Regions from separate parts of the Rhodococcus sp. NPDC003383 genome, predicted to be linked through region 1. Evidence: riboswitches for the same ligand, from Rfam matches in the RefSeq annotation. Region 1 holds a riboswitch; each other region holds the start of a gene.
What was found. Region 1 has a riboswitch for thiamine pyrophosphate ahead of ACWDTS_RS09290 (TenA family protein). Riboswitches for the same ligand answer to the same signal wherever they lie in the genome.
Positions count from the first base shown of each region.

Region 2: another riboswitch for thiamine pyrophosphate. It lies ahead of thiO (glycine oxidase ThiO); the one in region 1 lies ahead of ACWDTS_RS09290 (TenA family protein).
Region 3: another riboswitch for thiamine pyrophosphate. It lies ahead of thiC (phosphomethylpyrimidine synthase ThiC); the one in region 1 lies ahead of ACWDTS_RS09290 (TenA family protein).

Region 1 covers NZ_JBSFRG010000007.1:147,118-156,775, forward strand. The annotation lists gene ACWDTS_RS09270 (hypothetical protein) at 1-288, shown strand, start outside; gene ACWDTS_RS09275 (ABC transporter ATP-binding protein) at 376-1,113, opposite strand; gene ACWDTS_RS09280 (ABC transporter permease) at 1,110-1,904, opposite strand; gene ACWDTS_RS09285 (ABC transporter substrate-binding protein) at 1,885-2,904, opposite strand; gene ACWDTS_RS09290 (TenA family protein) at 2,889-3,608, opposite strand; TPP riboswitch at 3,601-3,698, opposite strand; gene ACWDTS_RS09295 (amino acid adenylation domain-containing protein) at 3,971-9,658, shown strand, end outside.
Region 2 covers NZ_JBSFRG010000002.1:65,546-75,203, forward strand. The annotation lists gene ACWDTS_RS02230 (serine/threonine-protein kinase) at 1-915, opposite strand, end outside; gene ACWDTS_RS02235 (glutamate ABC transporter substrate-binding protein) at 927-1,871, opposite strand; gene ACWDTS_RS02240 (hypothetical protein) at 1,889-3,265, opposite strand; gene ACWDTS_RS02245 (NUDIX hydrolase) at 3,394-4,242, shown strand; gene thiE (thiamine phosphate synthase) at 4,247-4,936, opposite strand; TPP riboswitch at 4,963-5,077, shown strand; gene thiO (glycine oxidase ThiO) at 5,075-6,136, shown strand; gene thiS (sulfur carrier protein ThiS) at 6,136-6,351, shown strand; gene thiG (thiazole synthase) at 6,344-7,129, shown strand; gene ACWDTS_RS02270 (ABC transporter ATP-binding protein) at 7,206-8,135, shown strand; gene ACWDTS_RS02275 (ABC transporter permease) at 8,135-8,911, shown strand; gene ACWDTS_RS02280 (enoyl-CoA hydratase-related protein) at 8,966-9,628, opposite strand; gene ACWDTS_RS02285 (helix-turn-helix domain-containing protein) at 9,625-9,658, opposite strand, start outside.
Region 3 covers NZ_JBSFRG010000010.1:89,816-99,473, reverse strand. The annotation lists gene rhtB (homoserine/homoserine lactone efflux protein) at 1-110, shown strand, start outside; gene ctaD (aa3-type cytochrome oxidase subunit I) at 313-2,025, shown strand; gene ACWDTS_RS11595 (DUF2470 domain-containing protein) at 2,074-2,373, opposite strand; gene ACWDTS_RS11590 (CBS domain-containing protein) at 2,533-2,961, shown strand; gene ACWDTS_RS11585 (WS/DGAT/MGAT family O-acyltransferase) at 2,972-4,366, opposite strand; gene ACWDTS_RS11580 (MDR family MFS transporter) at 4,546-6,219, opposite strand; gene thiC (phosphomethylpyrimidine synthase ThiC) at 6,348-8,078, opposite strand; TPP riboswitch at 8,077-8,186, opposite strand; gene ACWDTS_RS11570 (hypothetical protein) at 8,304-8,468, opposite strand; gene ACWDTS_RS11565 (PHA/PHB synthase family protein) at 8,515-9,658, shown strand, end outside.

The sequences.
Region 1 (9,658 bases):
ATCCAGCAGGCGCCCACCAGCATCGTAACCGCGTCCATCAAAGCGGCAGACCTGCCGGGGTTCGCCAGCGAGGGGCCGATCCTCGTCGAGGTGGACACCTGGGAGCAGGCGGGGCGAATGTACCGGCGCAGCTATCTGGTCGAAACGACTGTCGAGCGACAACAAGACGAAGCACCTCATGCTCGCGAAATCCGGGTCACCTTCGCGGAATCGGGAATCGACGCAGTCACTTTCGCGCCTGCGGACGATGTGGTCGTTCTCCGTCCGTTCCTTGTCAGGCATCGTTGATTCCTCGCGAGGGGAAGAGTCCGACCGGCGCACTTCGGTATTCGTTCGAGCCGGTTCATCGGTCGGCCGAAGGTTGCGTCGTGACCTTCACTTCGTGTGGAGGATGTCGACGAGTTCGCGTTCCAGCGCCACGAATTCCGGGTCGGTGAGGGTCTCGAGCGTGCGCGGCCGCGGCAGCGGGACCCGCACCTCGTGCCGGATCCGCGCCGGGCGCGGGGAGAGCACGAGCACCCGATCGGACAGCAACACCGCCTCGCGCACGTCGTGCGTGATCATCAGCACGGTCCAGCGGTCCCGCATCCACACGTCCTGCAACCACAGCTGCATGTCGGTGCGGGTCAGCGAATCCAGCGCGCCGAACGGCTCGTCGAGGAGCACGACGTCGCGGCCCTGCACGACCGTGCGTGCCAGCGCCGCCCGTTGGCGCATCCCGCCGGACAGTTCCCCCGGACGCGCATTCTCGAACCCGGCCAGCCCGAACGCGGGGAACAGCTTCGCGGCACGCGCCCGGGCTTCGGCGCGCGGGATCCCCTGGACCTCGAGGCCGAGCGCGCAGTTGTCGACGACGCTGCGCCACGGGAACAGCAGGTCCTTCTGCGGCATCAACGCGGCCCGGCCGGGCGCGGCCGGTGCGCCGCCGACGGTGACGGTGCCGGTGTCGGGGGTGTCGAGGCCGGCGATCAGCCCGAACAGCGTGGACTTGCCGGAGCCGCTCGGTCCGATCACCGACACGAACTCGCCCCCGGCGACGTCGAAGTCGATGCCGTCGAGCACCGCGCGGTCCGCGAAGGAACGGTGCACCGCGGAGACGGTCACGGCGGTCATCTGCGGCTCCCCGTGGACAGGGCCCAGGGCGCGACGATCCGCTCGACCAGGTAGGTGAGCAGATACAGCGCCAGCGACAGGGCGGCGGTGACGAGCACCGCGGCGAGCACCAGATCGGTGCGGAACGAGTTCTTCTGGGTGCTCATGTAGATGCCCAGCCCCGACGTGGCCCCCACGTACTCGGCGAACACCGCGCCGACCACCGCGTAGGTGATGCCGATGCGCAGCGCCGTGAAGAACCGCGGCAGCGCCGACGGCAGGCGCACGTACCGGAACACCTGGCCGCGGGACGCGCCCATGCTGCGCAGCAACGCCCCGGCCTCCCGGTCCGCGGCGGCGAACCCCTCGATCAGCCCGATCGCCATGGGGAAGAACGTCGCCAGCGCGATCACCAGGACCTTCGGCAGCAACCCGAAACCGAACCAGATGATCATCAGCGGGGCGATCGCGATGATCGGCAGGGTCTGCGACACCACGAACAGTGGCACCAGCGCGCGGCGCAGCCACGGCGAGAAGTCCACGACGATCGACAGGGCCCACGCAACCACGAGGGACACCGCGAACCCGATGATCGTCACCTGCAACGTCGACCACGTGTGGGCGGCCAGGTCGTCGCGGTGCGCCCACCCCTGCCCGAGCACCCGGGCGGGGGAGGGCAGCACCTGCGGGCGGATCCCGGAGACCGTCACGTACAGCTGCCAGAGCGCGACGAGCGCGAGCACGACCACCGCGGCGGGGGCGGCGATGCGGACCCAGCGCGGTGACGACGGGTCAGGACGTGAGGTAGTCATCGGTGAAGTAGGTGGACCAGTCCGGCTCCTCGGTCAGCGGCCGGCCGTCGGGTCCGGCGAGCAGACCCTTCTCGTACAGGAACCGCGAGTAGCCGGTCCAGCGTTCGAGGGTCTGGGTGCCCACGTTCCCGTTCTCGTCGCGCAGCTGGTCCGCCGAGAGCATGCGCTGGCTCTCGAAGACGAGCGCTTCGTCCTCGAAGGCCCCCGGGTTGGCGTCGATGAGGTCCCGGGCGGCGCGCTCGGGATCCTCGGCGGCGATCTCGTAGCCGCGCTGAACGGCCTGCACGAACGCGCGTGCCTGCTCCGGGTGTTCGGCCAGCCAGTCCTCGTTGCCGCTGATCACGATGGCGTAGGCGTCGGGGAACCCGTAGTCGGTGTACGAGAAGTAGCGCATCGGCAGGCCGCGATGTTCGGCCTCGATGCCCTCCCACGCGAGATAGGACGCGGTGAAGTCCGCGGTTCCCGAGTACACCGCCTCGTACGCGGACGTGCCGAGGATGACGGACGTGAACTCGCCGCGGCCACCGTCGTTGCGGATGACCTGACGCAGCGTCTCCTCGTCGCCGGGATCGCCGAACCCGGCGTAGATGTGACCGTCGAGGTCTCTCGGCCGCGCGAGATCGGCGCGGTCCGCCTTGACGGCGATGCCGGTCGCCCAGTGCTGCAGCGGGGCGAGCACCGAGACGGTGTGCGATCCGGCGGCGCGGGCGAAGGTCGTCATCCCCTGGGTGGAGATGCCGAACTCGGCGTTGCCCGCGTCGACGAGGGTATCCGGGGTCGTGTTGTTGTACGGCAGGATCTCCACGTCGAGACCGGCCTCGTCGAACAAACCCTCCTGCATCGCCACGTACAGGCCGGTGTGGTTGGTGTTCGGCGTCCAGTCCAGTGCGAAGCGGATCGTGTCGTCCGATTCGGACGAGGAACAGGCGGGGACCAGGGCGATCGCGACGATCGCGACCAGCAGGGCGGTGAGGCGGCGGAGAGTCACGATTCCGGCCATTCCTGCCGGTGCAGCGCGGTGTCCCAGAACATCAGCTCGTAGCGGGTCGCGACGGTGAACGCGTCGAGCATCGCGGCACGGTCGGCGTCGGTGGCGGCGACCGCCGCGGCGTCGACCAGTTCGCGGGCGGTCGCGACCGCGGCGTGGAATTCGGGGGCGTCGTAGGTGGTCACCCACTGCGCGTACGGGTGCTGCGGGTCGGTGGCGAGGACCCCGGAGGCGCGGGCGGCGAGGTCGCGGCCCACTTCGGCGTAGATCCAGAAACACGGCAGCACGGCCGCAGCACCGACCGCGTACGGCTCGGTGGCGACGGTCGCCGTGAGATAGGAGACGTACCCGAGGCAGGCGGGGGAGTGGGCGGGCGCGGCCTCACCGGGCGGCAGAACCCCGCCGGTGAGCAGGCTCTTGTGCAGCGCCGACTCCTCGGTGGCCGCCGTGGCGGCACTGGTCGCCCAGAACGCGGCGGTTGCCGGATCCGGGGACTTGGCGGACAACAGCGCGAGGGCCTTGGCGTACCCGGCGAGGTACAGCGCGTCCTGCTCGATGTAGAAGCGGAAGGCGTCGAGCGGCAGCGTTCCGTCGCCCAGGCGGTGGAGGAATTCGAGGTCGTCGATCGACCGGCGCAGCGTCTCGGTGTGCTGCCACATCCGATCGGTGAAGCGGTCGGTGGAAACAAGAGGCGAAACGTCGACAGGCACAGACATGCCGGGACATCCCTTCGTCAGCATTACCTGATGCAGGTTCTACGGGTGTGATCTCAGCCCCGCGCGCGCGGAGCACCCCGTGTCGGACGAACGCGACCTTAGCAGGGCGTTCCGCGCAACGGGCCCCCGGGGTACCGGACCCGGGGGCTGCGCCGGGAATGTCCGGACAACCTGTTCCGTGGACACAAAACAGCCTGTATGTTTGGCGATCGTCAGCGCGGTCTCCGGCGGTGTGAAGGGCCCGACGATTCCGTGCGACGACCATGCTGCGAGACCTCCCGGCTCGCGCTCGGGCGGTCGCGGGAGGGTGTCGACGGCGACTCCGCCTGCGCACAGCGATGTGGGGAAAGGTGGAATACGGGATGCGGGATGTCGAGGATTCCGGACGGTCGGAACTCGAGAATCTGCCGCGACTGATCGCGAATGTCGTCTCGCGTGACCCCGAACGGGTCGCTCTGGTGCGCGACGGTGCCGTCGTCACCTACGCCGGCCTCAACGAGGAACTGGCTGCGCTCGGCGCCGCCATGGGCGACGCGATCGGACCCGACGCACTCGTTCCCGTCGTGCTCACCGGACTGCTGCCCGGGCTCGCCGGGAGTGGTCCCGACGAGGTCGCCGTCGCTCTGGCCGAACTGTCCGAGGACCTCGCCGCGTTCGCGGGGGAGGAGCAGGCGTCGCCGGAGCCGGCGCGACCGGACACCCTGCCCGCCGCCTTCGCCGCGCAGGCCGCCGCCACTCCCGACGCCGTGGCCGTCGAGTTCGACGGCGCCGAGTACACCTACGCCGAGCTGGCGGACCGGTCCCGGCGGCTGGCCCGCCGCCTCGTCGAGTCCGGTGTCGGGCCGGGTCTCACCGTCGCCGTCGCCCTGCGCCGGTCCTTCGATCTGCTCGTGGCCGTGTACGCGGTGCTCGAGGCAGGCGGTGCGTACGTGCCGCTCGACCCGGACCATCCCGCCGAGCGACTGGCCTACATCCTCGAGGTCGCCGAGCCCGCGGTCCTGCTCACCGAGACCGCTGCGCCGGTGCCCGCAGACGGGATCGAGGTGCTCGACGTGACGGCCCTCGACCTCGGATCGGAATCGGCGGACCCGCTCACCGATGCCGACCGCCGTCGTCCCCTGCACGCCGCCGACACCGCCTACGTCATCTTCACCTCCGGATCCACCGGCCGGCCCAAGGGCGTGGCGGTGACCCACGAGGCGATCGTCACCAACCTGCGCTGGCGCCAGGAGCAGTACCGGCTGGGACCTGCGGACGTGGTGCTGCACAAGACTCCGGTCACCTTCGACGTGTCCGTGTGGGAGTTGTTCTGGCCGTTGCAGGCCGGCGCGCGTCTTCTCGTCGCCGTGCCCGAGGGGCACCGGGACCCGCGCTACCTGGCGGATCTCATGCGCGACCGCGGGGTCACCGTCGCGCATTTCGTGCCGTCCATGCTCGCGGTGTTCGTCGCCGAGGCCGAGCTCGATTCGCTCACCCCTCTTCGGTACCTGTTCGCATCCGGTGAAGCGCTGCCGGCGCGTATCGCGGTACTGGTACGGGAACTGCTGCCCGGGGTCGCGGTCCACAACCTGTACGGGCCCACCGAGGCGGCCGTCGACGTGACCCATCACGAGGTCACCGATGCCGACATCGACTCGGTGCCGATCGGCGCGCCCATCGCCGACACCGACCTGCTGATCCTCGACAGCGCCCTGAACTGGGTTCCGGCCGGCGCGGAGGGCGAGTTGTACCTGGCCGGAACACAATTGGCGCTCGGATATGTCGGCCGGCCGGACCTGACCGCGGAACGGTTCGTCGCCAATCCCTACGGGGCGCCCGGCGAACGCATGTACCGGACCGGCGACCTCGTGGTGCGTTCCCGCTCGGACGAGCTGGAATACCTCGGACGCAGCGACTTCCAGGTCAAGATCCGCGGACTGCGCATCGAACTGGGTGAGATCGAGGAAACCCTCACCCGGCAGGACGGCATCGCCCAGGCCGCCGTTCGCGTGCATGCCGACGAGACCCTGGGTGATCGCCTCGTCGCGTACGTGCGGCTGCACCCGGGCGCCACGTGGGACGAGGAGGCGCTGGGCGCCGCGCTCTCCGCGTCCCTGCCCGACTACATGGTCCCGACCGCGTACACCGTGCTCGACGAGTTCCCGCTCACCACCAGCGGCAAGCTCGACCGCGCGGCACTGCCCGCGCCCGAGACCTCCGCCGCGACCGGTGACGATCGCCCGCTCGAGACGGCCACCGAGACGGCGGTCGCCGAGGTGTTCGCCGAGATGCTCGGGCGGGATCGGGTCGGCGGCGACGACGACTTCTTCGCGCTCGGCGGCAACTCGCTCGCCGCGGTCCGCGCGGTCTCGCGCATCTCGGCCCGAGTCGGCCGGCCGCTGTCCGTCCAGGACTTCTTCGACGCACCGACCGTCGTCGAGGTGGCGCGGTTGCTGGACCGCACACCCGGCGAGGACCGCGCAGACGGCCCGTTGGCCGCCGGACCACGGCCCTATCCGGTGCCGCTGGCGCCGTCGCAGACGCGGCTGTGGGTGCTCGATCGCCTCGATCCGGGCTCGTCCCTCTACAACATCCCGCTCGTGGTCCGCCTCACCGGCGACCTCGACGTCGACGCGTTGCAGCAGGCCGTCGGCGACCTCGTCGAACGGCACGAGGTGCTGCGCACCGCCTACCCGGAGGTCGACGGCGAAGGCACCCAGCTGGTGCTTCCGATCGGCGCCGCCCAGCGTGCCGTGCCGGTCGAGACCGTCGCCCCGGACGAGGTTCCGGCCCGGATCGACGCCCTCGTGTCGGAGGGCTTCGACATCGCCGAGGCCGCCCCCGTGCGCACCCACCTGCTGCGGGTGGCGGACGACGAGCACGTTCTCGTCGTCGTCGTCCACCACATCGCCGGCGACGGATTCTCGGCGGGACCACTCACCCGCGACCTGATGCGGGCCTACGGCGCCCGCACCGCGGGAGTGGCGCCCGAACGCCTCCCGCTCGCCGTGCAGTACGCGGATTACGCGCTGTGGCAGCGTGATCGGCTCGGAGATGCCGACGAGCCGGATTCGCTCATGGCACAGCAGCTCGCCTACTGGCGCAAGCAACTGGCCGGCCTGCAGGACCGGCTCGAGCTCCCCACGGACCGGCCGCGGCCGGCGGTGGCGTCCCAGTCCGGTGCCGCGGTGCCCGTGGAGATTCCGGCGGACGTCCACCGCGCGGTGGTGGACCTGGCGCGGGCCACCGGCACCACCGAGTTCATGGTGGTGCACGCGGCGCTCGCCGTGCTCCTCGCGCGGCTGTCCGGGACCGCGGACGTCGCGGTCGGCACCCCGTCGGCCGGTCGCGGGGACGCGGGCCTCGACGACCTCGTCGGCATGTTCGTCAACACGCTGGTGCTGCGCACCCCGATCGACGCGGGGGAGTCGTTCACCCGGCTGCTGACCCGCGTGCGCGACATCGACCTGGAGGCGTTCGGCAACCAGGACGTGCCGTTCGACTGCATCGTCGACGACCTCGCCCCGGCCCGGTCGCAGGCCTACCACCCGTTGTTCCAGGTGATGTTCGCCTTCCAGAACCTCGACGCGACACAGCTCGAGCTTCCGTCGCTGACCGTCACCACGGTCGACGTCCCGACCCGGCGGGCGAAGTTCGATCTGCAGGTCACGCTCGCCGAGCGACTCGGCAACGACCACGAGCCGGGCGGCATGTTCGGTGAGGTCGCCTACGCGACCGACCTGTTCGACGAGGGCACGATCGCGATGTTCGTGCGGCGCTTCGTGCGGATCCTCGCCGAGGCCACCGCCGCCCCGGACCGTGCAGTCGGCGATCACCGCCTCCTGGATCGGGCCGAACTCGGCACCGTGCTGAGCCGCTGGAACTCGACGGACCGGCAGGTGCCGCCGGCCACGGTGCCGCGGCTGCTCGATGCGCAGGTCGCGCGCACTCCCCATCTGCAGGCCGTCGTCGACGACGACGGGATCCTGACCTACGCGGATTTCGCCGCCCGGGTGCACCGGCTGGCCCGGCGGCTCGTCGCGTCCGGGGTCGGACCCGAGCGCACCGTCGCGGTCGTCGCACCGCGCTCGGTCGAGCTGCTGGTGGCGGTCCATGCGGTTCTGCACGCCGGTGGGGCGTACGTGCCCGTCGACCCCGATCAGCCCGCCGCGCGCACCGAGCGGGTGCTCGCCGCGGCCCGGCCCGTGGCGGTGCTCATCGGCTCCACGGTGGAGTGGAGCGACGAAGGCCGGGCGGTGCCCGTGCTGCGGATCGGCGACTTCCCCGACCTGAGCGGTGCGCCGCTGCACGACTCGGAGCGGCTCGCACCGCTGCGTCCCGACAACACCGCGTACGTGCTGTTCACCTCGGGCTCGACCGGTGAGCCGAAGGGTGTCGCCGTGCCGCATCGGGCGGTGGTCAACCAGCTGTTGTGGATCGCGGATCTGTTCCGGATCAGCGTCGCCGACACCGTCCTGTGGAAGACTCCGGCCACATTCGACGTCTCGGTGTGGGAGATGTTCGCGCCCTTGGCATCCGGAGCCAGGATGGTTGTCGCCGCGCCGGATGCGCACCGCGACGCGCGGCAGCTCGCCGACATCATCGACCGCCGCGCGGTCACCCTCACCTCGTTCGTGCCCTCGATGCTGTCGGTGTTCGCGACGACGGTGCCCGATCCGGCGGCGCTGCGCACGCTGCGCGCGGTCGCCGTGGCGGGGGAGGCGCTGCCCGCCGCGACCGTCGGCGCGTTCCGGGCGGTGTCCCGCGCGGCCGTGCACAACCTCTACGGGCCCACCGAGTTCACGGTGCACGCGACCTCGGCGCTGGTGCCGCCGATGCCGTACCTGGCGACGCGGCCGGTGCCGATGGGCCGGCCGGTGTGGAACACCCGTGCGGTGGTGCTGGACTCGCGGATGCATCCCGTCCCGGTCGGGGTCAGGGGTGAGCTGTACCTGTCCGGCGTCCAGGAGGCCCGCGGCTATCACGGCCGGCCGGACCTGACGGCCGAACGATTCGTCGCCGACCGGTTCGGCCCGCCCGGCGCGCGTCTGTACCGCACGGGCGACAGTGTGAAGTGGACCCCCGAGGGGCAGCTCGTCTACCTGGGACGCACCGACTCCCAGGTCAAGATCCGCGGCGTGCGCATCGAACTGGGCGAGATCGAATCGGCGCTGCTGAACCGGTCCGAGGTCGCACGAGCGGTCGCCACGGTCCATCACGCCGACGCCGGTGATCGGCTCGTCGCGTATGTCGTGCCGGTGCCGGCCGACAACGCGAACGATGTGGATCCCGGTGCCCTGCGCAGCGCGCTCGTCCGGGTTCTGCCCGCCCACCTGGTGCCGGACACGATCGTCGTCGTGGACGACTTCCCGGTCACGTCGTCGGGCAAGCTCGATCGTGCGGCCCTGCCCGCGCCGGTGTTCGAGACCCGCGAATTCGTGGCGCCCGCAACGAAGGTCGAGCGGATCGTCGCGGACGTGTTCGCCGCGGTCCTCGACGCCGAGACCGTCGGTGCGCAGGACGACTTCTTCGCGCTCGGCGGGAACTCGTTGTCCGCCACGCAGGTGGCGGCGCGGCTTGCCGACGAACTGGGTGTCGAGGTGACCGTCCGGTCGCTGTTCGACACCCGCACCGTCGCCGAATTCGCTGCGCTGCTGGAGGATTCCGAGCCCGCGGTGGCCGTCGCCGGTCCGGTGGCCGGCCCGCGGCCGGAGCAGGTCCCGCTGTCCTGGTCGCAGTCGCGGATGTGGTTCCTCAACCGGTTCGACACCGGTTCGGGGTTGCACAACATTCCGCTGGTGGTCCGGCTGTCGGGGACCCTCGACGTCGACGCGCTGGGCGAGGCGTTCGGTGACGTCGTGGCGCGGCACGAGGTGCTGCGCACCGTCTATCCCGAGGTGGACGGTGCCGGCCTGCAGGTCGTGCTGCCGGTCGAGCAGGCCCGGCCGCAGTTGCCGATCCTCGACGTGCCCGCGGACCGGCTCGACGAGGAGCTCATCGCCCTCGCCGGTGCCGGATTCGATGTCACCGCCGAGGTTCCCGTGCGGGCCCGGCTGCTGCGCGCCGGGGAC
Region 2 (9,658 bases), on a different contig from region 1:
GGTCTGCTCCTCGGTGACCATGATGTTCTCGGGTTTGAGGTCGTTGTAGACCAGTCCGATCTCGTGCAGATAGCCGAGCGCGGGCAGGACGTCGAGGATGTACGCGATGGCCTGCTCGATCGGCATCCGTTCCGGTTTGGTGTAGGTGTCGAGGATCTCGCGCAGGGTGTGCCCGCCGACGTATTCCATGACGATGTATCCCATCGGGACACCGTCCGGCCGCGGATGCTCGACGAAGTTGTAGATCCGGACGATGCTCGGGTGCGAAACCTCCGCGAGGAACTGCCGTTCGGCCATCGCGACCGCCTGCGCCTCGGCGTCGCCGGCGTGCAGCAGGCCCTTGAGCACGACCCAGCGATCGCTGACGTTGCGGTCGACAGCCAGGTAGATCCAGCCCAGCCCGCCGTGCGCGAGACAGCCCTTGATCTCGTACTGCCCGGCGACCAGATCTCCGGGGGCGAGATTCGGGGTGAACTCGAACGGCGTGCCACACGACGGGCAGTTGCCCGAGGAGGGTCCGGGACCGGAGGCGGTGCTGCGCCCCACCGGTTTTCCGCACTTCCAGCAGAACCGTTTGCCCTCGGCGACCCGAGGATCGCGCAGGACGACACTCGCCGGATCGAGCGGCGCCGGAACCGGGACGTCGACGAGACCGGCGATGCGCCGGCGCAGCAGTCCACGGGGACGCGATCGGCGGCTCGAGCCGCGCTGCGACGGCCCGGTCGGCGGGAGGGAGGCACGCCGGGTCGACTCCGTGGACTGCGCCGCGCCGGGGCGTGGGCTGCGCTGGGTCGACTCGGTGGGCTCCGCCGCGTCGGGGCGTGGGCTGCGCTGGGTCGACTCGGTGGGCTCCGCCGCGTCGGGGCGTGGGCTGCGCTGGGTCGCCGGTCCGCCGGGGAGTTCGGTATCGGCCATCGGATCGTCCCTCAATCCACATACGTCGCGGTGGGCGGTGCCGGTGTCGGCCCGAGGACGGAGAGCCACCTGTCGTACAACTCCGCCCAGGTGCCGTCGCGGCGGATTCGTTCGAGTGTGCCGTTCACGAACCGCACGAGATCGTCGTTGCCCAGGGTGATGCCGACACCGTACGGCTCCACACCCATCGAGGCGCCGACGATCTCGAGATTGGGATCCTGGGATGCGAGACCCGCGAGGATGGTGTCGTCGGTGCTCACGGCCTCGACCTGCCCCTGCTGCAGGACGACGAGACAGTCCGCCCACGCCGGCACGGTCAGGATCGACGCCGACGGCTGCACCTGCTGCATGCGGGTCAGCGAGGTGGTTCCGCGCACGATACAGACCCGCCGGCCCGCGAGATCCGCGGCATTGCGGATGTCCGATCCCTTGACTACCAGGACCCGCTGCTGGGCCAGGAAGTATGTCGACGAGAAGTCGACGCGTTCCCGGCGGGCGCACGTGATCGACATGGTCTTGGCGACGATGTCGACGGTGGAGTCCTGCAGCGCCTGCTCGCGGTCGGCAGAGTTGAGGATCCGGTAGTCGATCAGGTCGGGATCCCCCAGCAGATCGCGCGCGATCTCCCGGGCGATGTCGACGTCGAAACCGGCGATGCGGCCGGTGGCCGGATCACGGAAGCTCATCAGATTGCTGCCGGTGTCGAGACCGACCACCAGCCGGCCGCGGGCACGGATCGCGTCGAGTGTCGGTCCGGTCGTCGCGCCGTCGGGCCGCAGGCTCGCGGTCGGATCCCCGCAGTCGGGCATTTCCGGTTGCGCAGTGGGGGAGGGCGCCAAGGTGGCGCGTTCGGGCAGCGGCACCTCGCTGTAGGGGACCTCGACCCGGGGCAGCGGGGACACCGGCGTCGACGCGCACCCGGCGACGGCGACGACACTGCACAGTGCCGCCACCATCAGCGCCACGCGGCTCCTCACTGGTACTCCCGAAGTCGAGGCCACAATCCGATGGTGACACCGATCAGCGACACCAGGGTGAGCACCACCGCGGCAGGTGCCAGCGCGGACAAGAGCTGGGAGGCGCGGTCCTCGTTGGAACGCAGCTGGGAGCGCGCCGCCTCGATGCCTTCGGCCAGGGCGTCGTCGACGACGGCGAACTGGGCCGCCGATTCGTTCGGACCCGGACCGACCGCCAGGACCGCCGCTGCGGTGTAGTCACCGCGCTGCAGAGCGGCCACCGTCCGTTCGTGCGATTCCATCCATTCGTTGCGGGCGGCGATCGCACGGGCCACGGCATCGTCGGTGACAGCGTCTCCATCCGGGTGGGATTGCAGTAGCTCGCCGAGCCGGGCCATGGACTGTCGGAACGCGGCATCGTATTCGCCGGTGCTGTCCCGCCGGGCCAACAGCAGCGTCTCGGCGGTGCGGGACTGCTGGGCGGTGATGCGGGCCGCGGCGACCGTCCCGAGCGGCTCGGCGCCGTCACTGATGGCGCGTTGCGTCGCACTCGACGACACCAGCCCCGCGACGAGCAGCCACACCAGCAGCAGGCCGGTCGCGGCGATCGACAGGAGCAACCCGGGATTGAGGGCACGCCGGCTGATGCGGGAGATGATCAGGTGGATGCCGCCGAGCGCGGACACTGCGGCGATGAGCAACCCGATCGAGAACCACGGTGGCCGGACCGCGGCGTGCTGGGTGTCCATGACGGCACGGACACCGAGCATGTGCAGTTCCTGTGCCATCGGCAACAGCGAGGTCTGCATGAGGTTCGACGCTTCGCCGAGGTACGCGCTGCCCACCGGATTGCCCGAGCGGTTGTTGGCCCGGGCCGTCTCGATCAGGCCCGTGTACACGGTCAGCCGCCCGGAGATCCCCGACAGGAGGCGGGCACTGTCCGGGTCGTCATCGGCACCGATGGCCGCCGCGACCAGCTGCGCCGACGCCTCCGCCACGGCCTGCTCGTACCGCTCGCGGACGGCCTTCGGTTCGATGCCGCCGGAGATGAACCCGGTGACCGCCGCCGCGTCGGCGACGGACAACGCGCTGTAGAGATCCTGGGACGCGTCCGCCAGCGGCTCGATCGTCGACAGCAGATGATCGTGCGTGGCCTTGCGGCTGCTCACCGTCTGGGTCGCGACGAACCCCGAGATCGCCACCAGGATCGACACGAGCGTCCCGAGCACGATGAGCTTGGCGGGTGTCGAGCGCAGCACGGCACCCAGATCGTCGGGCACCTGCGGGCCGCTCGACCGTCCCTGCTCGAAAACCCGGGCGGTCCGTGTCTCGGGGGCCCGCTGCTCGGCGTGGTCGGGGCCGGGGTCGATCGTGGGGTGTAGGCGAGGGTCCACCAATCGCCCCTTTCGGTGTTGCACAGTCCTTGGCGAGCATATAAGCAGTACGAACAGGAATGCGCTGCGCGAGTGCGTCGGAACAGGGGTTCGACAGCCCGCGGCGGCCGGTAGGGAGGACGGACACGATGCGCGGTGACGGTGACGGATGGGCCGTCGGCCCCGACGGCGATCGCCGGTGGGGCAAGCACGGTGCGGCCGGGCTGTTGTTGCGTGCGCCTCTGCCCGACGGCCGGCCCGCGGTGCTGCTGCAACACCGCGCCGCGTGGAGTCACCAGGGCGGAACCTGGGCGCTGCCCGGCGGCGCCCGCGACAGCCACGAAAGCACCGTCGACGCCGCGGTACGCGAAGCGCACGAGGAGACCGGCATCGACGTGTCGGTGGTTGCGGTCCGAACCGAGCGCGTCACCGCCGGGGTCGTCGGCGGCTGGACCTACACGACCGTCGTCGCCGACGCCGGGATCCCGCTGGCCACCGTCCCCAACGGCGAGAGCACCGAACTGCGATGGGTGCCGGAGGTCGAGGTCGAGGCGATGGCGCTGCACGCGGGGTTCGCCGCGTCCTGGCCGACGCTGCGCACCCGCGTGGTCCGGGTCCTGCTCGACACCGCGAACGTGCTCGGCTCCCGCCCGACCGGCTGGTGGCGCGACCGGCCGGGAGCGACCGGGGCACTGCTGAACGAACTGGCGGCGGTGCTGCCCCGGACCCTCGAACTGCCCGACGGCGGGTTCGGCTGGGTGACGCAGATCGAGGCCGTGCTCGAAGGCCAGGCCCGGGATGCGATCGTCGAGGACGCCCGCATCCCGGTGCACGCCGCCACCGGAAGCGGGGACGACGAACTGGCCCGCCTCGCCGGGGCGACCGCCACCCTCACGTCGGAGGTGACGGTGGTCGTGACCGCCGACCGCGGGCTACGGGAGCGCCTGCCCGATTCGGTGATCGCGTTGTCGCCCTCGACCGTCCTCGACTGGCTGTAGACGGTTACGCAGGTAGACCGGCCTTCAGCGCAGCGGCCGCGGCACGCGGATCGGCGGCCTTCGTGATCGCCCGAACCACCGCGACACGGGTGGCGCCGGCGGCGACCACCTCGGGCAGTCGCTCGATGTCGATCCCGCCGATCGCGAACCACGGACGGGTCGGATGCGACTGAGCGACCTCCCGGATGACCTCCAGACCCGCCGCGGTGCGGCCCGGCTTGGTCGGGGTGTCCCACACCGGGCCGGACGCGAAGTAGTCGACACCCTCCTCGATCTCGGCGAGGGACGCCTGTGCGCGGCTGCCCGTGGATCGGCCGATGACGATGTCCGGACCCAGGATGTTGCGGGCGTGGGCGACCGGCAGATCCCCCTGACCCAGATGCAGGATGTCCGCGCCCGCCGCCAGTGCGATGTCGGCGCGGTCGTTGACGGCGAGCAGTGCGCCGTGGCGCCGGCACGCGTCGGCGAGGATCTCGAGCGCGGCCAGTTCGTCGCGTGCCTCGAGGCGGCCGAACTTCTTCTCGCCCGCCGAGTCCTTGTCACGCAACTGGATGATGTCGACTCCGCCGGCGAGGGCTTCCTCCGCGAATCGAGCCAGGTCGCCGGTGTCCCGGCGGGCGTCGGTGCACAGGTACAGACGCGCGTCCGCGAGTCGTTCCCGAGGTGAAGGATGGTTGCCACGATAGGAAGTCACAGCCCAGACGGTAACCTCTGAGGGAGAGATGACAACACGGGAGTCCCGGGGAACGCGGGGCTGAGAGGGGGCCTGCCGGCCCCGACCGTTATGACCTGACCCGGATCATGCCGGCGCAGGGAGTGAGGTGGACGCAGGATGGGAACGGTAGCCGTCGTCGGTGGCGGTGTCATCGGGTTGTCGATCGCGTGGCGCGCGGCGAGCGCCGGCTGGGACGTGACAGTGCACGACCCGACCCCCGGAGCGGGCGCATCCTGGGTCGCCGGTGGCATGCTCGCGCCGCTGTCGGAGGGCTGGCCCGGCGAGGAACACGTCCTGGAACTGGGCGCGGCGTCACTCGCGCGCTGGCCGGAGTTCGGGGACCGGTTGCAGCGCGCGACCGGGTGTGACCTGTTCACTTCGGACGGGTCCCTCACTGTCGCGCTGGATGCCGCCGACGCCGCCGACCTGCGCACCGTCGCGGAATGGGTGCAGGCGCAGGGCCACGAGATGCGGGTGCTCACCCGTGCCGAGATCCGGGAGCTCGAGCCGTCGCTCGGCCCGCGGATCCGTCTCGGGTTGCTCGCCCCGACGGAACTGGCCGTGGACAACAGGATCCTCGTCGACGCCCTGCATCGCGCCTGCGTCGAGGCCGGGGTGCGGTTCGTCGCGACCGCGGTCGATTCGCTCGACGCGCTGCCCGCGGACCGGGTGGTGCTCGCGGCGGGTTCGGCGTCGGCCCGGTTGTGGCCGGGCCTTCCGGTGCGGCCCGTCAAGGGCGAGATCCTGCGGTTGCGGGCCCGGCCCGGTGTCACCCCCGCCCCGAGCCGCACCATCCGCGGCAGTGTGCACGGCCGGCCGGCCTATCTGGTGCCGCGCGGCGACGGTCTCGTCGTCGGCGCCACCCAGTACGAGGCCGACGACACGCAGGTGACGGTCGCCGGGGTGCGGGACCTCATCGCCGATGCGGAAGCGCTGCTGCCGGCGATCGGCGAGTACGAGCTGTACGAGGCGACGGCGGGACTGCGGCCGATGAGCCCGGACAACCTGCCGTTGATCGGGCGGCTGTCCGAACGGGTCGTCGCCGCGACCGGGCACGGACGCAACGGGGTCCTGTTCACCCCGATCACCGCGGACGCCGTGCTCGCCGAACTCGCCGACGATCCGCTCGCCGAAGCGAAAAACGCCGACCCGCAAAGATTTTCGAAGGAAGGGCTGTGATGACGAACCCGATCTCGGTGGGGATCACCGTCAACGGTGAGGACCACTACTTCGCCGAGGCGCCGACGGTCGCCGAACTGCTGGTGCAGCTGGGGCTGCCGGAGAAGGGCATCGCGATCGCCGTCGACGGCGCGGTGTTCCCGCGCGGGCGGTGGTCCGAACCGGTCGGAAAGGGCTGGCAGATCGAGATTCTCACGGCGGTCCAGGGTGGCTGAGCTCCGTGACCCGGCACACGACCTGCCGCAGCTGACCATCGCCGGACGCACCTTCGCGTCGCGGTTGATCACCGGCACCGGCGGCGCCGCGAATCTCGCGGTGCTCGAGGAAGCGCTCGTCGCCTCGGGTACCGAACTGACCACCGTCGCCATGCGACGCGTCGACGCCGCCTCCGGCACCGGGGTGCTCGACCTGCTGCGCCGCCTCGACATCACCCCGCTCCCGAACACCGCGGGCTGCCGCGGCGCGAAGGAAGCGGTGCTCACCGCGCAACTGGGCCGCGAGGCCCTCGAAACCGATTGGGTCAAGCTCGAGGTCATCGCCGACGAACGCACCCTGCTGCCCGACGCCATCGAATTGGTCTCGGCGGCAGAGCAACTCGTCGACGACGGGTTCGTGGTCCTGCCGTACACGACGGACGATCCGGTCCTCGCGAAGCGCCTCGAGGACGTCGGATGCGCGGCGGTGATGCCGCTCGGCTCGCCGATCGGCACCGGACTGGGCATCGCCAATCCGCACCACATCGAGATGATCGTCGAAGCCGCCGGTGTCCCGGTGGTGCTCGACGCGGGCATCGGCACCGCGTCCGACGCCGCCCTCGCGATGGAACTGGGCTGCGACGCGGTGCTGCTCGCGACCGCGGTGACCCGGGCCAAGGACCCGGCTCTCATGGCGTCGGCGATGCGGCACGCCGTCGAGGCAGGTTTCCGGGCCCGGCACGCCGGACGGATCCCGAAGCGGTTCTGGGCGCAGGCGTCCTCGCCGCTCGAACCCTAGGGCCGGTGTCGGATCCGGCGGCTGCTCGTCGGGCGTGTCCCTGCACATTCCGGATGGATCGGGCAGGGTAGGGGTCATGATCGAAGTGACGGGACTGACCAAGACCTTCGGATCGACGACGGCAGTCGACGACGTGACGTTCACGGTCCGGCCCGGCATCGTCACCGGCTTCCTCGGTCCGAACGGTGCCGGTAAGACCACGACGATGCGGCTGATCCTCGGTCTCGACCGGCCCACTGCCGGCACCGCCCTGATCGGCGGGCGACCCTACCGGGAGTTGCAGCGGCCGCTGCGCACCGTCGGGGCGCTGCTCGACGCGAAGTGGGTGCATCCGAACCGGTCGGCCCGCGCGCACCTGCGGTGGATGGCCGCGTCGAACGGGCTGCCCGCGTCGCGGGTCGAGGAAGTGCTGCGTCAGGTGGGCCTGACCGAGGTCGCGAACAAACGCGCGGGTGGGTTCTCGCTCGGCATGTCACAGCGTCTCGGTCTGGCCGGGGCCCTGCTCGGCGATCCGCAGGTGCTGTTGTTCGACGAGCCGGTCAACGGGCTCGATCCCGAGGGGATCGTGTGGATCAGGCGGTTCATGCAGGCACTCGCAGCCGAGGGCCGGACCGTTCTGGTGTCGAGTCACCTGCTGTCGGAGATGGCGCAGACCGCCGACCACCTGCTGGTGATCGGGCGGGGCCGGCTCATCGCCGACACCTCCGTCGACGCATTCGTCGCGCAGGCCTCCGAAGCGGTGGTGCGGGTGCGCAGCCCCCAACTCGACGTCCTGCGGGCCGCGCTCGTCGAGCGCGGGTACGCCGTCCACGACGACGACGGTGCGCTCGTGGTCACCGGCGCGACCGCGGCGGAGGTCGGAGAGCTCGCCGCCGCCCGGTCGGTGGTGCTGCACGAACTCGCCGGACAGCAGGCCTCGCTGGAAGAGGCGTTCATGAAGATGACCGGTGGCGACGTGCAGTTCCACGGCACCGGCGCCGATTCCGTGATGAAGGGTGGCCTGTGATGAGCGTGGCGATCGACACGTTGCGAGCCGAACGCATCAAGCTGACGTCGGTGCAGTCGCCGTTCTGGTGCACCGTGGTGATCGTCGCGCTCGGTCTGGGCCTGGCCGCGATCCTCGGTGCGGCGGCGAAGGCGTCGATGTCCTCGGACGACGAAACGGTCCGCTTCTATCCCACCGTCGACGTCGCCGTCAGCGGTGTGACCGGTTTCGGTGTGCTGGTGTTGATGATCCTGGCGGCGCTGTCGGTGACCAGCGAATACCGGTTCGGCGTGATCCGCTCCACGTTCCAGGCTCTGCCGAACCGCACGGTCGTCCTCGCCGTCAAGGCACTGCTGATCGGTGTGCTCGGCGCGGTCCTGACCGGGGTGCTGGCGTTGGCCGCGGTCTATCTGACGAAGGCGCTCGCCGGGTCGGAGGCCGGACGGGACCTCGTGCTCGAGGGGGCGACGTGGCGGACGATCTACGGCACCGCGCTGTTCGCGCTGCTCGCGTCCATCCTGGCGGTGGGGGTGGGCGCCCTGCTGCGTCAGTCCGCCGGCACCATCGCGATCCTGCTGCTGTGGCCGATGCTCATCGAATCGCTGTTCGGGCTGTTCGGGTCGTTCGGCCGGAACGTGCAGCCGTTCCTGCCGTTCGCGAACATCAACTACTTCCTGGGCACCGACCAGGGCATCGATTTCCATTGGGGCCCGTGGGGTGCGCTCCTGTACTTCGCGGTGTTCGTGCTGGTGGTGTTCGGCGCCGCCGTGGCGGTGGTGAACCGGCGCGACGCCTGATGCGGTTCGCTCGGACCCCGGTGGCCCGGGGTCCGAGCGGATCCGTTCCGACGGCTACGACTGCGGGGTCGTGAGGGCCGCGATCGTCGACGCGTACATCGTCGACTTGATGGCTCCGAGCGTGCCGGGGTCCTTTCCGACCAGCGGCGCGACCGTGCCCACGGCCGAGGTAACCAGGGCGGATTCCTCGGCGGTGGCGTCGACGATGCCGGCGGCGAGCGCGTCGGGTCCGCCGAATCGTCGCCCGGTGGTCATTGCCGCGGTCGCGGTGCGCGGGGTGGTCTTGGCCTGGACCAGCGCGGCCATCCCGGGCGTGAACGGGATCCGGATGTCGACCTCGGGCAGGCAGAAGAAGCCGCGGTCGGTGCGCATCACCCGGAAGTCGTGGGCCAGCGCGAGCATCGCGCCGGCACCGAACGCGTGCCCGTTGATCGCCGCGATCGTCGGGACCGGCAGGGTGAGGACACGCGCGAACAGTCCGTGCACCCGGTCGACGTACCACTGGGCCTTCTCGCCGTTCGCCGAGAGCCATTGCAGGTCCAGGCCGTTGGAGTAGAACTTTCCGTTCGCGACGGTCACCAGCGCGGTTGGTTCACCGGCTTCGATCTCGTCGAGTGCGGCATCGACGCGGTCGAGCCAGTCGGGGGAGAAGCGGTTCTCGTCGTCGCCGAGGTTCAGGACGGTGACGGTGTCGTGGCGGGTCGTGGTGACGGTCATGGTCTGCCTTTCGGGGTGTGGGTTTCGGGG
Region 3 (9,658 bases), on a different contig from region 1:
CCCTGATGCGGTCCCCGCGGCAGCAGTCGATCACCAACCGCGTGTTCTCCGGACTGTTCCTGACCGCGGCTGCGTTCCTGGCGACGGTGCGCCGCGCCGCGACGGTCTGACCCGCCCCCCGAAAGCCCCGCGAGCGCCGGCGGAACGGGGTTACGCTGGCCCGGACCAGCCAACTGCCGGTCGTCCGGTACCGGGTGTCGGTACCCGCGTCCGAACCTCTCGGTGGTGCACGACTCGGCCGTTCTCGGACGGCGGACCGGAGGCATCGTGAATCCAGTGGTGACCGCACCCGCGCCCCGCGCGACGCGTCCCATGCCCGCGCGTTATCACCTCAAGGGCTCGGTGCTCTACAAGCTGATGACCACGACCGATCCCAAGGACCTCGGGATCATGTACATGGTCACTTCGTTCGGGTTCTTCCTGGCCGGCGGCCTGATGGCAATGCTGATGCGCGCCGAACTCGCGGTCCCGGGCATGCAGTTCCTGTCGAACGAGCAGTACAACCAGTTGTTCACCGTGCACGGCGGCGTGATGCTGCTGATGTACGCGACGCCGATCGTGTTCGGTTTCGCGAACTACATCCTGCCGTTGCAGATCGGCGCCCCCGACGTCGCGTTCCCGCGTCTGAACGCCCTGAGCTACTGGCTGTACCTGTTCGGTGCGCTGATCGTCGTCTCGTCGTTCATCACCCCGGGCGGCGCCCCCGACTTCGGCTGGACCTCCTACACCCCACTGTCCGACGTGACGCACACGCCCGGCGTCGGCGCGAACCTGTGGGTGATGGGTCTGGCCATCATGGGTCTGGGCACGATCCTCGGCGCCGTGAACATGACCACGACGGTCGTGTGCCTGCGGGCCCCCGGCATGACCATGTTCCGGATGCCGATCTTCACCTGGAACATCCTCATCACCAGCGTGCTGATCCTGCTGGTGTTCCCGCTGCTCACCGCCGCGTTCATGGGGCTGTTCGTCGACCGGGTGCTGAACGGGAACGTCTACGACCCCGCCACCGGCGGGGTGATCCTGTGGCAGCACCTGTTCTGGTTCTTCGGGCACCCCGAGGTGTACGTGGTGGCGTTGCCGTTCTTCGGCATCGTCTCGGAGATCTTCCCGGTCTTCTCCCGCAAGCCGATCTTCGGGTATTCGGGTCTGGTGTACGCGACGATCGCGATCGCGGCCCTGTCTATCGCGGTGTGGGCGCACCACATGTACGCCACCGGCGCCGTGCTGCTGCCGTACTTCTCGTTCATGACGTTCCTCATCGCCGTCCCGACCGGCGTGAAGTTCTTCAACTGGATCGGCACGATGTGGAAGGGTCAGCTCACCTTCGAGACCCCGATGCTGTTCTCGGTCGGGTTCATCATCACGTTCCTCTTCGGTGGCCTGACCGGCATCATCCTCGCGAGCCCGCCGATGGACTTCCACCTGCACGACTCGTACTTCGTGGTCGCGCACTTCCACTACGTGCTCTTCGGCACCATCGTGTTCGCCACCTACGCGGGCATCTACTTCTGGTTCCCGAAGATGACCGGCCGGATGCTCGACGAACGCCTGGGACGGTGGCACTTCTGGCTGACGTTCATCGGCTTCCACACCACCTTCCTGGTGCAGCACTGGCTGGGCAACGAGGGCATGCCGCGTCGCTACGCCGACTACCTGCCCACCGACGGCTTCACCACGCTGAACAGCATCTCATCCGTGGGCGCGTTCATCCTCGGCGCGTCGACGCTGCCGTTCCTGTGGAACGTCTTCAAGAGCTACCGGTACGGCCAGGTCGTCACGGTCGACGACCCGTGGGGTTACGGCAACTCGCTCGAGTGGGCCACCTCCTGCCCGCCGCCGCGGCACAACTTCACGGAGCTGCCGCGCATCCGTTCGGAGCGTCCGGCGTTCGAGCTGCACTACCCGCACATGTCGGATCGGATGCGCGCCGAATCGCACGTCGGCTGGGGCAGCGGCAGCCACGAGGTCACCGAAGGAGCGAACCTCCAGGATCTCGCCGACCGCACGCCGAAGGAATACTGACCGCCCGCGATCGTGGAGTACCGACCGCCCGCGGTCAGGGTTGTCGAGTCAGTGCTCGGCGGGCGCGACGCCGAGTCGCTCGCACGCCGCGTGGTAGAGCGCCACCACCGCGCCACGGATCGCCGCCCGGTCGCCGGCCGGTTCGAGCCACGGCACCCGCACGATCCGCTCGTCGCCGTCGCCGGTGGTCAGCTGCCACTGCCCCGCCTCGGCGTCGAGACCGATCATGCGCGCCGCCGTGGCGGTGGGCTCCGCGAAGGCACGGACGATCAGCAGGTTGTCGTCGGCATGGTCGTCGTTCATGTGTCCGGTCACGGCAGCAACGACGTCGGCATCGAATCGAGTCACGGCGAGGAGCCTAGCGAAGCCGAAACCGGCGCAGACAGCCGCGCATCGGTCACGAGTCGGTAAAGACCCCGGGGCGGGTCGCGACCCTGGCATACGCTCGATGTCTGCCGATGCTGGACGCGGGCGGATAACGGAAAAGCGGATGGATCGGAGATCCGGATGCGAATCGCGGATGTGCTGCGCAACAAGGGCCGGAACGTGGTGACCGTGCCCCCGACCGCGACGGTCGGGGAGGTTGTCGAAGTCCTGGCCACCCGAAACCTGGGTGCCCTGGTCGTCCTCGAGGACACCGCCCCGATCGGCATCGTCACCGAACGCGACGTGGTCCGGCTGATCCACGTGCACGGCCCCGGCGTCCTCGATGCACGCGTCTCCGACGTGATGACCACGGCGATGTACACGTGCCTGCCGAGCGACAGCGTCGACAGTCTCGCCGAGACCATGACCGAGCGGCGGATCCGGCACCTGCCCGTGCTCGTGGACGGGCACCTCGCGGGCATCGTCAGCATCGGCGACATCGTCAAGAGCCGCATCGACGAACTGCAGGCCGAACGCGACCAGCTCGAGTCGTACATCGACCACGGCTGACGACCACCGCCTACGCCGGGGCCCCCACCTCGTAGGCAGCCTCGAGCGCCTCGAGTTCCGCGCCGAGATGATCGAGCAGTGGATGCAACTGCCGGATGCTGCGCCCGCACGACGTGAGACCGAACGCGATCTCGCCGTCGGTGCTCGTGCACGTGATGTTCAGCGCCTGCCCGTCGACCGGCACCGACAGCGGATACAGGGCGTCGACGCGGCAACCGTTCCAGTACAACGGATCCGTGGGACCGGGCACGTTCGAGACGATCACGTTGAACGGTGGCCGCGGCAACGCCCGGTTCCCGGTGAGCACCCCCACCGCGAGCGGCGCGATGCCCAGGGCACTCGCCGCGAGCCGCGACACCGTCGACATCCCTTCCATCGACTGCTTGCCCTCGGCCATCGAGTCCCGGACGGCCTTCAGGCGGGCATGCGGGTCCGCGAGGTGGGTAGCGATATTGCACATGAGGACGCCGACGTCGTTGCCGCCCGGATCCTTGTCCTTGCGCAGCGACACCGGGACCATCGCGATGAGCGGATCGTCGGGCAGGGCGTCGTGTTCGAGCATGAACGTGCGCAGCGCGCCCGCCGACATCGCGAGCACCACGTCGTTGACGGTGGCATCGGCAGCCTTCGCGACCATCTGCACGCGTTCGAGCGGCCACGAGCGGGCCGCGAACCGGCGTGCCCCCGCGATGGGCACGTTGAACATGCTGTTCGGCGCGGACAGCGACATCGACCCACCGCGGTCGTGCAGCGCCCGATCGACGGTCCCCACCAGCGCCGGCACGATCCCGACGGCCTCCGCGACGGTCGCGCGCACCGCGCGGACGATCGCGCCGGGCAGGTCGATGGCGGTGCCGACCGCGGACCTCGCCGGGTTCGAGCGGTCCACGGTGCCCCACGGCGCCGGCATCCCGGTCTCGCACGGATCGGGGGAGAGCACCCGCCGCAGCAGTTTCATCGCGCCGACACCGTCGGCGAGGGCGTGGTGGATCTTGACGTAGATCGCGTACCTGCCGTCGGCCAGCCCCTCGATCAGGTAGATCTCCCACAGGGGCCGGGACCGGTCCAGGACGGTGCTGTGCAGGCGCGACACCAGCTCCCACAGCTCGTCGATACCGCCCGGTCGCGGCAGGGCGTTGAAGCGCACGTGGTGGTCGAGATCGAAGCGAGGATCCTCCTCCCACGCCCACTGCCAGAGCGTGGACAGCGACCGCACCGCGCGGCGGCGCCACAGCGGCGCCACAGCGTCGTCGCGGGACAACGCCTCGACGAACAGAGCTCGAACGTCCTGATCGGTGGCGCCCTCCGGTGGCTGCAGCAGCAGCAGTCCCCCGACGTGCATCGGATGCTCACGGGACTCGCCGAGCAGGAACATCGAATCGGTCGGTGACATCGGTAACCGCATTCGGTTTCTTTCCGCTACCCGCCACGCGAGAGCTCACTTCGGGGTGAGCCCCCTGCAGCTCACCGGAAAAGCACCCGCAGTGAGAGCGATCACATCGGGTGCTCTCCAAAGTTCTACGTGATGAACCACCGGGATCGCCACCGTTCGAACGACCGATCTGATGCACTGCGAATGCATGTTCAGTTACCGGTGTCCGTGGCCCGGGCCGCGGCGAGGCCGGAATCGGGTCGCAGCGGTACCTCCCGCCAGAGCAGCACCAGCACGACCGTCACCACACCGACGACCGAGGTCACGAGGAAGACCGTGTCCATCGCGTCGGCGAACCCGTCGGCGAGCGGTCGCGCGAGAACCGGGTTCAGCCGCTGCACGATCGAACTGTCCCCGAGCACCGATTCGAGCGCACCCGGATCCCGTTCGAGCACACCGCGGGCGAACGACGCGTCGACCGGATCACCCCCGCGCGTCGCCGCGGTCAGCGCCGACCGGAAACCGGGATCGGCGGCCGCGGCGGCCAGACGCTCGGCGATCGCGGAAGTGACTCGGGCGAACAGGATCGACAGGAACACCGCCACCCCGAGGGTGCCGCCGATCTGCCGGAAGAACGTGGCCGCCGCGGTGGACACCCCCATGTCCTGCGGTGGCAACGCGTTCTGCAACGCGAGGGTGATCGGCTGCAGGAGATTGCCCAGGCCGAACCCGAGGATCGCCATGTAGGCCATCACGAGCGCCAGCGCCGTGTCCGTGGCGATCGTGTGCAGCAGGAACATGCCGACGGTGAGCATCGCCGATCCGATGATCGGGTAGATCCGGTAGTGCCCGGTGCGCGCGATGAGCTGGCCCGAGAACACCGAGCCGGTCATGATGCCGAGCACCATCGGGATCATCTGCAGCCCGGCGACCGTCGGTGACGATCCACGCACCACCTGCAGGTACTGCGGCAGCAGTGAGATGCCTCCGAACATCGCGGTGCCGACGAGCAGCGAGATCAGCACACCCAGCGCGAACGTGCGATTGCGGAAGAACCGCATCGGGATCAGCGCCGCGTCCTTCATTCCGATCTCGACGGCGACGAACACCGCCACCCCGACACCGCCGACGAGATAGCAGCTCACCGCCGGGCCGCTGCCCCAGCCCCATTCGCGGCCCTGTTCGGCGACGACGAGCAGCGGCACCACCGCGACGACGAGCGCCAGCGCACCCCACCAGTCGATGCGGATCGCCCGGCGCTGCGCGGGCAGCCGCAGATTGCGGGCCACCACCACGAGGGCGAGCACCCCGACGGGAACGTTGACCAGGAACACCCACCGCCAGCCCGTGATACCGAGCAGGCTGCCGGTCCCGGCGAAGAAACCGCCGAGGACCGGACCGAGCACGCTGGAGACGCCGAACACGGCGAGGAAATACGCCTGGTATTTGGCACGTTCGCGAGGCGCGAGGATGTCGCCGAGAATCGCCAGCGCCAGCGACATCAGGCCGCCGGCGCCGATGCCCTGGATCGCCCGGAACGCGGCGAGCATGTACACCGAGGTGGCGAACGAGCACAGCAGCGAACCCAGCAGGAACACGGAGATCGCCGTCAGGTACAGCCGGCGTCGCCCGTAGATGTCGGACAGCTTGCCGTACAACGGCGTCGTGATCGTCGCGGTGACGAGATACGCCGTGGTGACCCACGCCTGCAGCGCATAGCCGTTCAGGTCGTCGGCGATCGTCCGGATCGCGGTGGCGACGACGGTCTGATCGAGGGCGGCCAGGAACATCCCCAGCATCAATCCGCTGAGGATGGAGAGGATCTCGCGGTGCGTGAACGCGACCGATGCGGCCGGGTCGGCACGGTCGCGGTCGGTGCCCGTCACCGTTCCACTCTGTGCCCGGCCCGGCCCGTCGGCAAGTACCACCTGTCGTCAGCGGCGTGACCTCGCCGGACACGCCCGGCGTGCTCGCCGACCCGACCCTGCCGCCGTCCCGTTCCGCCGGCGAACCCTCAGGGGGACGGGACGGCGGGTGTCTCGAGGTAGACCGTGCCGCCGGCGGCCCGGAACTCGGCGGATTTGTGCTGCATCCCGGCGACGACCGCCTGCTCGGTGGCATCACCGAACCGGTCCCGGATGTCCTGGGAGATGCGCATGGAGCAGAACTTCGGCCCGCACATCGAGCAGAAGTGCGCGGTCTTGGCCGGTTCGGCCGGCAGCGTCTCGTCGTGGAACTCCTCGGCGGTCTCCGGATCCAGGGACAGAGCGAACTGGTCCCGCCACCGGAACTCGAAACGCGCCTTCGACAACGCGTCGTCACGCTCGGCGGCACCGGGATGACCCTTGGCGAGGTCCGCGGCGTGGGCGGCGATCTTGTACGTGATCACCCCGGTCTTCACGTCGTCCCGGTTCGGCAGTCCCAGATGCTCCTTCGGCGTGACGTAGCACAGCATCGCCGTGCCGTAGCGGGCGATCTCGGCGGCCCCGATCGCGGAGGTGATGTGGTCGTAGCCCGGGGCGATGTCGGTCACCAGCGGGCCCAGGGTGTAGAAGGGCGCGCCGTGACACAGCTTCTGCTGCCGCTCCACGTTCTCCCGCACCAGGTGCAGCGGGACGTGGCCGGGCCCCTCCACCATGACCTGCACGTCGTGGGCCCAGGCGCGGGCGGTCAGCTCGGCGAGGGTGTCCAGCTCGGCGAACTGGGCGGCGTCGTTGGCGTCGGCGATCGACCCGGGCCGCAGCCCGTCACCGAGGGAGAAAGCGACGTCGTAGCGGGCGAAGATCTCGCAGAGCTCGTCGAAGTGGGTGTAGAGGAAATTCTCCTCGTGGTGGGCCAGGCACCACCCGGCCATGATCGACCCGCCCCGGGAGACGATGCCGGTGACCCGCTCGGCGGTCAGCGGCACGTAGCGCAGCAGTACCCCGGCATGGATGGTCATGTAGTCCACGCCCTGTTCGCACTGCTCGATCACGGTGTCGCGGAAAATCTCCCAGGTCAACGCCTCCGCCTGCCCGTTGACCTTCTCCAGGGCCTGGTAGATCGGCACCGTGCCGATCGGCACCGGGGAGTTGCGGATGATCCACTCCCGGGTGGTGTGGATGTCCTCGCCGGTGGACAGGTCCATCACGGTGTCCGCGCCCCAGCGGGTGGCCCAGCGCATCTTGTCCACCTCCTCGGCGATGGAGCCGGTCACCGCCGAGTTGCCGATGTTGGCGTTGATCTTCACCAGGAACGCCCTGCCGATGATCATCGGCTCGGACTCGGGATGGTTGATGTTGGCCGGGATGATCGCCCGCCCCGCCGCCAGTTCGGTGCGTACCAGTTCCACATCGCAGTTCTCCCGCAATGCCACGAACCGCATCTCCTGGGTGATGATCCCGGCCCTGGCGTAGTGCATCTGCGTGACCGTCCGGCCCGCCTTCGCCCGCACCGGGACGCGGCGGGGGCCTTTCCACTCCCGGGACGCCTCACCACGCCGGGCGGCCGAGCGACCGTCGTCGAGCAGATCCCGTTCCCGGCCCGGGTACTGCTCGACGTCGCCGCGAGCGGCGATCCAGGAGGCCCGTGCCGGCGGGAGCCCGACCTCCGGGTCGCTGCCGGGACCCTCGGTGCGGTAGACCCGCAGTGGCGGGTTCGGGACCCCGCCCGGGGAGTTCTCCAAGCGGATTTCCGTGACGGGAACGTGGAGGTCGTGTTCCTCGTCGTGGACATGGGTCAGGGCATGGGGGTTCGATGCGCTCATCGGAACTGTGCCTACTTCCTTCGCCGGCATTACCCGGACAGGTTCGACGGTCGCAGGCTGCGTCAGCCCGATCTCAGCCCCTGCAATAGGGCTCCCGTGTGGACGGCACCGACACTAACACCGTTGCCGGCCCGGGTATCCCACCAGGGTCCGCACCGACGGTGCGCCTTCAGGGACTTGCGTTGCTGTGATGGATGTTTCGTGGTCACGATGGATGTTTCGTGGTCACGCGGATTGGGCATCGCCGAGATCGCACCCTGATGCTGTCGATATCCATTCGTACACCGCTGCTTCCGTCGTCCGGAACGTCGCGCCGAGCTCCTCCGCGTCGAGATACATACTGCTTGAATGTGCTGTCTTGTAATGCAATTCGATATCGTCGGCCGCCACGGCACCTATGCGGTGCGACAATTCAGGTGTCGAAGGGAGACCCGCGATGACCCAGACACGACCCGTGATCAGGGACGACGTCGAGGAATCGATCGGCGGTGGCGAGGACGTCGCACCCCCTGGGCTCGGGATGGCCCTCGGCGCCCTGGCCGATGTGTTCGGCCACGGACGGACAGTGGCCCGGCACAGCGCCGCGTTCGGCAAGGAACTGGCGAAGATCGCCGTCGGCCGGTCGACGGTGGCCCCGGCCAAGGGCGATCGCCGGTTCGCCGACCCGGCATGGGATACACACCCGGCCTACCACCGCCTCGAACAGACCTACCTGGCGGCCACGGGCGCCGTCGACGGCGTGGTCGACGACGTCGGCCGCGCGATCGACGCGCGCCGGGCGGCCGAGGCCAAATTCGCAGCCGACATCCTCACCGCGGCTCTGGCCCCGACGAACTACCTGTGGACCAACCCCGCGGCACTGAAGGAAGCGTTCGACACCGCCGGACTCAGTCTGGTGCGCGGCACCAAGCATTTCGTCACCGATGTGATCGAGAACCGGGGCATGCCGTCGATGGTGCCGCGCGACGCCTTCACCGTCGGTAAGGACCTCGCGGTGACCCCGGGAGCGGTGGTCTCCCGCGACCCGGTCGCCGAGGTGATCCAGTACACCCCCACCACGACCACGGTGCGCAGCCGGCCGGTGCTGGTGGTGCCGCCACCGATCGGCCGGTACTACTTCCTGGACCTGCGGCCGGGACGCAGCTTCGTCGAGTACAACGTCGGCCGGGGCCTGCAGACCTTCATGCTGTCGTGGCGCAATCCCAGCGCCGAGCAGGGCGACTGGGACATGGACACCTACGCCGCGCGGATACTCCGGGCGATCGACGAGGTGCGGGAGATCACCGGCAGCGACGACGTGAACCTGATCGGGTTCTGCGCCGGCGGCATCCTCGCCACTACGGCGCTCAACCATCTCGCCGCTCAGGGCGATGACCGGGTGCACAGCATGGCGTACGCGGTGACGATGCTCGACTTCGGTAACCCGGCCTTGCTCGGCGCGTTCGCGCGCCCCGCGCTGGTCCGGTTCGCGAAGGGCCGCTCGCGCCGCAAGGGCCTGATCAGCGCCCGGGACATGGGCTCGGCGTTCACCTGGATGCGTCCGAACGATCTGGTGTTCAACTACGTCGTCAACAACTACC